Regions from separate parts of the Ruminococcus sp. AF37-20 genome, predicted to be linked through region 2. Evidence: predicted binding sites of a transcription regulator. Region 2 holds the regulator's gene; the other holds the start of a gene.
The links. Region 2 encodes NrdR, which represses ribonucleotide reductase genes. Its sites were predicted from a motif close to CACNANATNTNGTG; they were not measured.

Region 1: a site for NrdR is predicted at 2,856-2,869, ahead of nrdD (anaerobic ribonucleoside-triphosphate reductase). Genes of this name have one in related genera too.

What each region holds. Positions count from the first base shown of each region.
Region 1 is NZ_QTVE01000001.1:28,642-33,128, forward strand. Features, by position in the region: gene nrdG (anaerobic ribonucleoside-triphosphate reductase activating protein) at 1-373, opposite strand, end outside; gene nrdD (anaerobic ribonucleoside-triphosphate reductase) at 648-2,822, opposite strand; tRNA gene DW015_RS00195 (tRNA-Arg) at 3,180-3,256, shown strand; gene DW015_RS00200 (hypothetical protein) at 4,113-4,487, shown strand, end outside.
Region 2 is NZ_QTVE01000005.1:132,205-136,691, forward strand. Features, by position in the region: gene DW015_RS05015 (extracellular solute-binding protein) at 1-1,159, opposite strand, end outside; gene DW015_RS05020 (glycosidase) at 1,607-2,782, shown strand; gene nrdR (transcriptional regulator NrdR) at 3,203-3,655, shown strand; gene DW015_RS05030 (aspartate kinase) at 3,743-4,487, opposite strand, start outside.

The DNA of each region.
Region 1 (4,487 bases), on a different contig from region 2:
CTGTGTACTGTGTTCTGTATGGGGACTTTGAGCCTGCAAGCAGGTCAGTTTCAAGGGTACAGCCTGTGTAGCACCACACGTCCTTGTCGGGAAGTTCTGTTTTCACACGGCGGAGGAGTTTTGTAAGCTCAGACTGGTTCTCAGGCTCCATAGGCTCGCCGCCAAGGAGCGTAAGTCCTTTTATATAGCCCTTTGAGAGGGCGTCAATTATCTCGTCTGCGGTGGTATCTGTGAAAGGCTTGCCGTAGTCAAAGTTCCAAGTGTCAGGTTGAAAACAGCCCTTGCAGTGGTGTCTGCAACCTGATACGAACAGCGTGACCCTCACACCTGAGCCATTGGCGATATCGGTTTTCTTTATCTCACAATAATTCATTTTCCGCTCCTTTCATACATACAACGCAGGGCAATACGATTTTGTATTGCCCCGATAGTCATATGCTGTTTGCTGTTTTATGTCAGTAATAATGTTCATTATTTTCGGATTTTGCAGTTTTGAGTTTTTGAGTTTTCCTTGCTATAATGTTCATTTTTCTGACGAGTTTTGATTTTTGAACTTTTGGGTTTTAACGGCTATAATGTTCACTTTTTTTGAAAATCGCTCAAAAAATTTTTTGGGTTTTGTAATTCTACAAATTTTTCTGAGCAAATCACAAATGCAAAACTCTCTCCTTTATCTCCTGAGTCCTGCCCTGATTCCAGAACTGCGTGCCGATGTAGCCGCAGGTGCGCCTTGCAACGTTCAGAGTGTTCTGATCTCTGTTGCCGCAGTTCGGACACTCCCATACAAGCTTGCCGTCATCTTCTACTATCTTTATCTCACCGTCAAAACCGCACTTCTGACAGTAGTCGCTCTTTGTGTTAAGCTCGGCATACATGATGTTGTCGTAAATATGCTGCATAACTGCAAGAACAGCCTCTATGTTGTTCTGCATATTCGGCACTTCCACATAGCTGATAGCTCCTCCTGGTGAGAGAGCCTGGAACTGTGACTCAAAGGTGAGCTTGTCAAATGCGTCGATGTTCTCGGTAACATGGATATGATAGCTGTTTGTGATGTAGTTTCTGTCTGTTACACCCTCGATAACACCAAAACGCTTCTGCAAACATCTTGCAAATTTGTATGTTGTGGACTCCAATGGCGTGCCGTAAAGGCTGAAATCTATGTTTGTTTCTGCTCTCCACTTTGCGCAGGCATCATTAAGGTGCTGCATAACTTCAAGGGCAAAAGGCGTTGCTGAAGGGTCTGTGTGTGACTTGCCCGTCATGTATCTTACGCATTCGCAAAGACCTGCATAGCCAAGTGATATGGTGGAATATCCGCCGAACAGGAGCTTGTCGATAGTTTCACCCTTTTTAAGCCTTGCCAATGCACCGTTCTGCCAAAGGATAGGCGCAACGTCTGACGGAGTGCCTTTAAGTCTTTCGTGACGGAGCATAAGCGCACGTCTGCAAAGCTCAAGCCTTTCATCAAATATCTTCCAGAACTTATCCATATCCTTATATGACGAGCAGGCAACGTCCACAAGGTTTATTGTAACAACGCCCTGATTGAATCTGCCGTAATACTTAGGCTTGCCGTTTTCGTCAAGATATGTTGTAAGGAAGCTTCTGCAGCCCATGCAAGGGTAGCACTGACCATTGCCATTCTTGTCTACCTTAAGCTCCTTCATTTTCTTTTCGCTTATATAGTCAGGCACCATTCTCTTTGCGGTACACTTTGCAGCAAGCTTTGTAAGCTCCCAATATTTTGAGCCTTCTCTTATGTTGTCCTCTTCAAGGACATATATTAGCTTAGGGAACGCAGGTGTTATATAGACGCCCTTTTCGTTCTTTACGCCTTGGATACGCTGTCTGAGCATTTCCTCTATGATAGCCGCAAGGTCATCTCTTGTCTGCCCCTCCGGCACCTCGTCAAGGTACATGAAAACAGTAACGAAAGGTGCTTGACCATTTGTTGTCATAAGAGTGATGACCTGATACTGTATCATCTGAACGCCCTGAACTATCTCAGCTTTTACTCTCATTTCGGCTACCTTATTTATAGTATCCTCGTCGGCAGGGATATTAAGCTCTGCGAACTCTTTTTTTACCTCACGGCGGTATTTATCACGGGATATCTGAACGAACGGAGCAAGGTGGGAAAGTGTGATACTCTGTCCGCCATACTGTGAAGAAGCTATCTGAGCGATAGATTGTGTAGCGATATTGCAGGCTGTAGAGAAGCTGTGTGGCTTTTCTATCATGACCTCACTTATGACAGTGCCGTTCTGGAGCATATCCTCAAGATTTACAAGACAGCAGTTGTGCATATGCTGAGCGAAATAATCGGCGTCGTGGAAATGTATCAGACCTTTTTCGTGAGCTTCAACTATATCGTCAGGAAGCAAAAATCTTCTTGTGATATCCTTGCTGACCTCGCCTGCCATATAATCCCTCTGAACTGAATTGACAGTAGGGTTCTTATTGGAATTTTCCTGCTTGACTTCCTCGTTCTCGAAGTTAAGAAGAGAAAGTATCTGCTTGTCAGTAGTATTAGCCTGTCTGACGATAGAACGCTCATAGCGGTAGGTGATATAATGCTTTGCCACTGTATACTTGCCGTGGCGCATGATATCGGCTTCCACCCAGTCCTGAATAGTTTCAACGTCCATAGCCCTATTCATTTCAGAGCATTTGTCCTCTATATTCTGTGCTATCTCTCCTATCTCTCCCTCAGAGAGCCTATCCTTTTCCTCCACAGTGATATTAGCTTTCGCAACGGCGTTTTCTATCTTTTCCTTATCGAACGTATTCTCAGCGCCGCTTCTTTTTATTATCTTCACCTATACTCTTCCTTTCATTCTATCCTGCTCAACCACTATATATTGTGGTTGACTGCTTTTATCACAACATAATATTGAACATTTACTATTATACCACAATCAGAATATAAGTCAAGGGCATAGAATGATAAATAATCTACAAAAATTTCGGTTAAAAACAGAGCAGTTTGCCGAAAAAGTATTACAAATGATTACAAACACTTGATTGACAAAAAGTGTGAAAAACAATGGAATTTAAAGGGATGATAAAGGTGTGAAGTGGCAGGAGGTGATGTGAATGTTTTGTAAAATAAATAGTAAAATTCCATTAACTCATTGACAAAGGGGCTTGCATATGATATAATATTAGAGTTGAATGCGCCAGTAGCTCAGCTGGATAGAGTGACTGGCTACGAACCAGTAGGTCGGGGGTTCGAGTCCCTTCTGGCGCACCAATCATTTTTGATACTCACAAAGGAAAATCCACAGGATATAAAAAATGTGGACTTTCCTCAGCAAGTATCTTTAAGTATCCTTGCTGAGCATATATGAAAGCTTGTAGTAACAAACTAGGATATGTTTTGTGACATTTGTTTCGTTTCGCTCTTAGACCTTGTCAAGGCAGCTTCACATTGTGGAGCTTAAGCGAATCATCTGATGTTAATCCATAGTGGCGTCGGCACATAGGCTTGCAGTTAGCTTAACTGTTACTGGCTGGCTCGTGTTCATGTTCTGAAATGTTAAGAATGCCTGATCGGCGTGATTGAACAGTAACGAACGTCATGGCTCTAAGCGACTTAAAGACAACTCAATGTCTTGTTGTGCTTGTGTTTCACATCAGTTGACCTCATCTCAATCTTATTTGAGGACTTACGATATTCGATTTTCAAGCTGCATTTTTGACGAGTTGAATCAGCAGCTAAAAGCAAAAAGAGCTTTCCAGATGTTTGACATCGTGAAAAGCCCTTGACAATCTATTTCCAACGTGCTATAATAGAGCACGAGGATAGCATTCTCTGAAAGCTCCACAGTTGCTGTAACATCTGTGCTGCTGGGCTTATAAATTCCGCCAAGAGTTTATAAGCCTTAGAGGGTGCGATTTTTTATGCCCTCTAAATTTCCTCTGTATATTAATTATACCACCATTTTGTCAATTTGTCAATACTTTTGCGGAAATTAATGGCGGAAAATATATATTTTATATATAAATGCAAAATGCCCCCTAGTGTGTCACCGTGACACATATTCTTGGTCTTGTCATTTTAGAAACTTTTTCGAAAAAGTATTTTTTCAAAAATGGAGTTGTTTCTTATGGTTATTCTTGAGGTTCCTGAATTTCAATATGATATTGTCAAATCCAGAGGTGCTGTCTGGGATGCTAACATCAAAAAGTGGTGTGCTGATCGAAAACATCTAAATGCATTATGCGAATGGATACCGTACTATAAGGAATCTTACTATCATGGAAAAGAAGTTCAGGGTATAAATACTTTTGAATTACAAGAGTTTGATAAGGTCTTTGATAATAATATAGATATTATTAATCAATATTTGTATCTATGTATTACGAATATCAAGTGTCCTCTTTGCTGGGAAGAAACGCCTGTTGTGTTTAAAATATCTTGTTATGAATATTATATAGACGATGTTTCTAATGATTTTTTCCCTTTTGAAAACTTTTCTATC
Region 2 (4,487 bases):
TCTCGTCTGTCCAATTAGGGTTGTTCTCCATGAACTTGTCCTTGTTTGTCTGCTCATACTTAGGATCTGTCTTTGAAGCTCTTACGCACTCGAACCAGCACTTAACAGCTTCGCTTCTTGTTGAGCCTTTTACCCACATGAAAGCTGTCATATCAGAAGTTGTTATCTTCTGCTGATTATCGTCATACTGAGGGATAGGAACAACGCCCCAGTTCTCGCCCTCCTTTGGAGTCTGGTTGCCTGTGTAAGCCCACTCGCCCATTGCATAGAACAAGCAGTTCTGATTGAAGCAATCTCTTGCAGAGCCTACCCAGCCGTTGAGGATAAGTCCATCCTTCATCATATTATAAAGGAAGTTCTGAGCCTTTTCGATATCAGGGTCGTTAAGATTGCTTGAAAACTCGTTTGTTGCAGGATCATAGTTTACAAGACGCTTGCCTGTCTGCTGAACAACGTGCGCTCTAAAGAAGCCGTTTACACCGTAACGCTCAGTATCAGCCGGTGCGTTGCCAACATATGAGGACATGATATCCTCCCAATTTTTCCAAGTCCACTCATTGTTTACATAAAGCTCATATGGATCGTCAAGACCCTCTGCGTCAATGATATCCTTATCATAGCAGAGCATAGCAGAAGCAGAATAGCCAAGAGGTGCAACATAATGCTTTCCATTGAGCATGAACTGATCTGCTGTATCCTTTGTTGCAGACCACAAAGGCTGGCTGAAATCAACTATGCTGTCGATAGGCTGATACATATCCTTTACTACCTGTGAAGGGAATGCAAGCCACTCATACTTGAATATATCAGGAATATCCTTGTTAGCTGTGATAGCAGCGGCAAGATTATCAAACCTGTCCTCATTTGAAGTCTGCTGGAATCTTATCTTTCCGCCCTTGCTCTCAAAAAGCTGAAGCTCTGTACTCTTCTCAGGGTTGCCCTTAGTAGGGTTAAGGTCGCCCTCACCGAGATAAAGTATCTCTTTTTCAGCACCCTCAGGGATAGCCTCGATAGATTCCGTGTCAGCTACCGCAACGTTCTCTGTTGCAGAAAAATCGTCCTCCGCCTTGCTTGAAGAGTTTGATGAGCTTCCGCAACCCGCTACTCCTGTTGCCATTGACAAAGCCATTACAGCCGCTATGTACTTTTTGTAATTCATAAAATATTCCTCCATAATTCAATATTTTAGCATTATAGCTACCCATATGTAGTTAATGAGTTCATATATTAAATCTTGCTATAATTATACAACACATATAAAGCTATTGTCAATCACCATTATAGCACAATTATCAGCAATTTCATTGTACACTTTGCACAATAAAATCCATATGTATTGTTAAAGCGCAATATTACAATCAGTATCGTTTAAAATATGCGCATAAAGTTCAAATATTCAATATGCCCGTTTTGAATGAATATAAAACAGATACAAGAGCTTTTTGTAGAAAACATTAACCAAAACAGCAAAATATGTACAGCATTTATGCAGTTCGTAAAACTTTTTTCATGTAATCGTTTGATGTTTTCAGTGGTACTTGTAATTGGCGAATTATTATAGTATACTTGTTTAAGAAGATTTTTTACCGAAAGGAAATTGCTTGATATGACAGATTTTGAAAGAAACAAAACAATGGTGACAGCCAAATATGAGGCTCTCATCAACAGAAAAAACATTGTGTCAGACAGCTACAACGGAATTTATGACAGATACGTTTACCCTGTTCTGACAGCCGCACACGCACCTATTATCTGGAAATATGACATGAACCCTGAGACAAATCCATACTTCATGGAGAGATTGGGCATAAACGCAGTACTGAACTCTGGCGCTATTTATCTCAACGGCAAGTATTATCTTGTTGCAAGAGTTGAGGGCAATGACAGAAAGTCATTTTTTGCAGTAGCAGAGAGCGACAGCCCTGTTGACGGCTTCCGTTTCTGGGACTTCCCTGTTCAGCTTCCTGACACTGAACCGGAGGAAACAAACGTATACGATATGAGACTTACTCAGCATGAGGACGGCTGGATATACGGTGTATTCTGCTCAGAGAGCAAGGACAAGACTTCAAACGATCTTTCTGCCGCTACAGCTCAGGCTGGAATCGTAAGGACAAAGGATCTTAAGACATGGGAAAGACTTCCTAATCTCAAGTCCAAGTCACCACAGCAGAGAAACGTTGTACTTCACCCTGAGTTCGTTGACGGAAAGTACGCATTCTACACACGTCCACAGGACGATTTTATCGAAACCGGCTCAGGCGGAGGAGTATGCTTCGGTCTTTGCGAAGACATCACAAACCCTGTTATCTGCACAGACGAAGTTGTTATCTCACCAAGGCAGTATCACACAATCACAGAGGTAAAGAACGGTGCAGGCGCAGTGCCTATCAAGACACCAAAGGGTTGGATACACATTGCACATGGCGTAAGAAACACAGCCGCCGGTCTTAGATATGTAATTTATGTATTCGCAACTGACCTTAAAGACCCTTCTAAGCTAATCGCTTCGCCGTCAGGACTTTTCATTGCACCACACGGCAGTGAAAGAGTGGGTGACGTATCAAACGTTGCGTTCACAAACGGCGCGATCGTTCGTGAAAACGGTGACGTGTATATTTACTACGCTTCATCAGACACAAGACTTCACGTTGCGGCAACAACGATCGACAAGCTTATGGATTACACATTCAACACACCGTCAGACCCACTGCGTTCTGTTGACTGCGTAAAGCAGAGATGCGAGCTTATCAAAAAAAATCTCGAATATCTTAACAAGTAATATATCAAACACAAACAGACGGCTTCTGCTGTCTGTTTTTTTGTACACTAAAACTTTCTTTAAGTCTGCCATATCCGTGCATAAATATTGCACTACCCATGTAGGGGACGTCGTTTCGACGTCCCGTGGTTGTTTGCCCGACGAACTATACGTTATCCGCACAACGTTTTCCGCACGGCATGTCTACACAAATCTGTGAAAAAGCCAAAACTTTGACACTTCCAGAAACGGGACGTCGAGGGCGCCATCCCCTACAATTATGCTATGGTTTGTCTGCCGCAAAATTGCTGAGTCCCTTTACCGCAACTTTTTTATATACCCTCTTGCAATCATCCACAATCTATGGTATAATTAATCAATAAAAGCACAATATATGCAATATCACGCACAAAATTTTCTCTTAACTAAGGAGTGTTTATAATGAGATGTCCTTTTTGCAACTATGAAGATACAAGAGTAATAGATTCACGTCCAAGCGAGGGAAAAAAGCGTCGCCGCCGTGAGTGTCCGAAATGCGGAAAGCGTTTCACTACTTATGAGGTGGTGGAAAAGCCACAGCTTATGGTATACAAGCGTGACGGCTCGTTTGAGCCTTTTGACAGACAGAAGCTTATAAAAGGCATTCAGAACGCTATCAAAAAGCGTCCAGTCAGTGTTGATGATATGAAAAACCTTGTTGACGATATAGAGAACACCTTTGCAAACAAAATGCAGACTGAGACCACCACCAGCGAAATAGGCGATATGGTGCTTATGGGTCTTAAAAAGCTTGACCACGTTGCATATGTGCGTTTTGCTTCCGTTTACAAGGACTTCTCTGACGTTGATTCGTTCATTCAGATAATCACTGAGCTTTCTGACAAGAAGAAATAAATAAGAGCGTTCCGATAATTTTCGGGACGCTTTTTTGCACAAAAAAAGCGGACAGCCAAAGCCGTCCGCCATATTTTTCATATTGTATTAAAGCTGTGTATCAACAAAAATTGTATAGATAGCCTTCATTGCAGATTCAAAATCAGCCTCGTTTACACCGATGATGATGTTAAGCTCGCTAGAGCCCTGATCTATCATCTTTACGTTTACATGAGCGTGTGCAAGGGCTGAGAATATTCTGCCTGCTGTACCTCTGTTTGACTTCATTGCACGTCCCACAACTGCAATAAGCGCAAGGTCTGTTTCAATATCAATTGTATCAGGGTGACAGTTTCTGTGCAGACCTGACATTATCTCCTGCTCCTTTGGAGCAAACTCTGCCTGATGAACAACGACAGACATTGTGTCGATACCCGATGGCATATGCTCAAAGCAGATTCCGTTCTTCTCGAATACTTCAAGCACTCTTCTGCCGAAACCAAGCTCTGCGTTCATCATATCCTTTTCGATATTAACTACAGTAAAGCCCTTCTTTCCTGCTATACCTGTGATCGTGAATGCAGGCTTCTGAGATGTGGACTCAACGATCATTGTACCCATATCCTCAGGCTTGTTTGTGTTCTTGATGTTTATTGGGATACCTGCTTTTCTTACAGGGAAAATAGCGTCCTCATGAAGTACGCCTGCACCCATGTAAGAAAGCTCTCTCAGTTCCTTATATGTTATGGTAGTTATAGGCTGTGGGTTGTCGATAATTCTAGGGTCGCATACCAGGAAGCCTGATACGTCTGTCCAGTTCTCATAAAGATCAGCGTTTACTGCTGCGGCAACG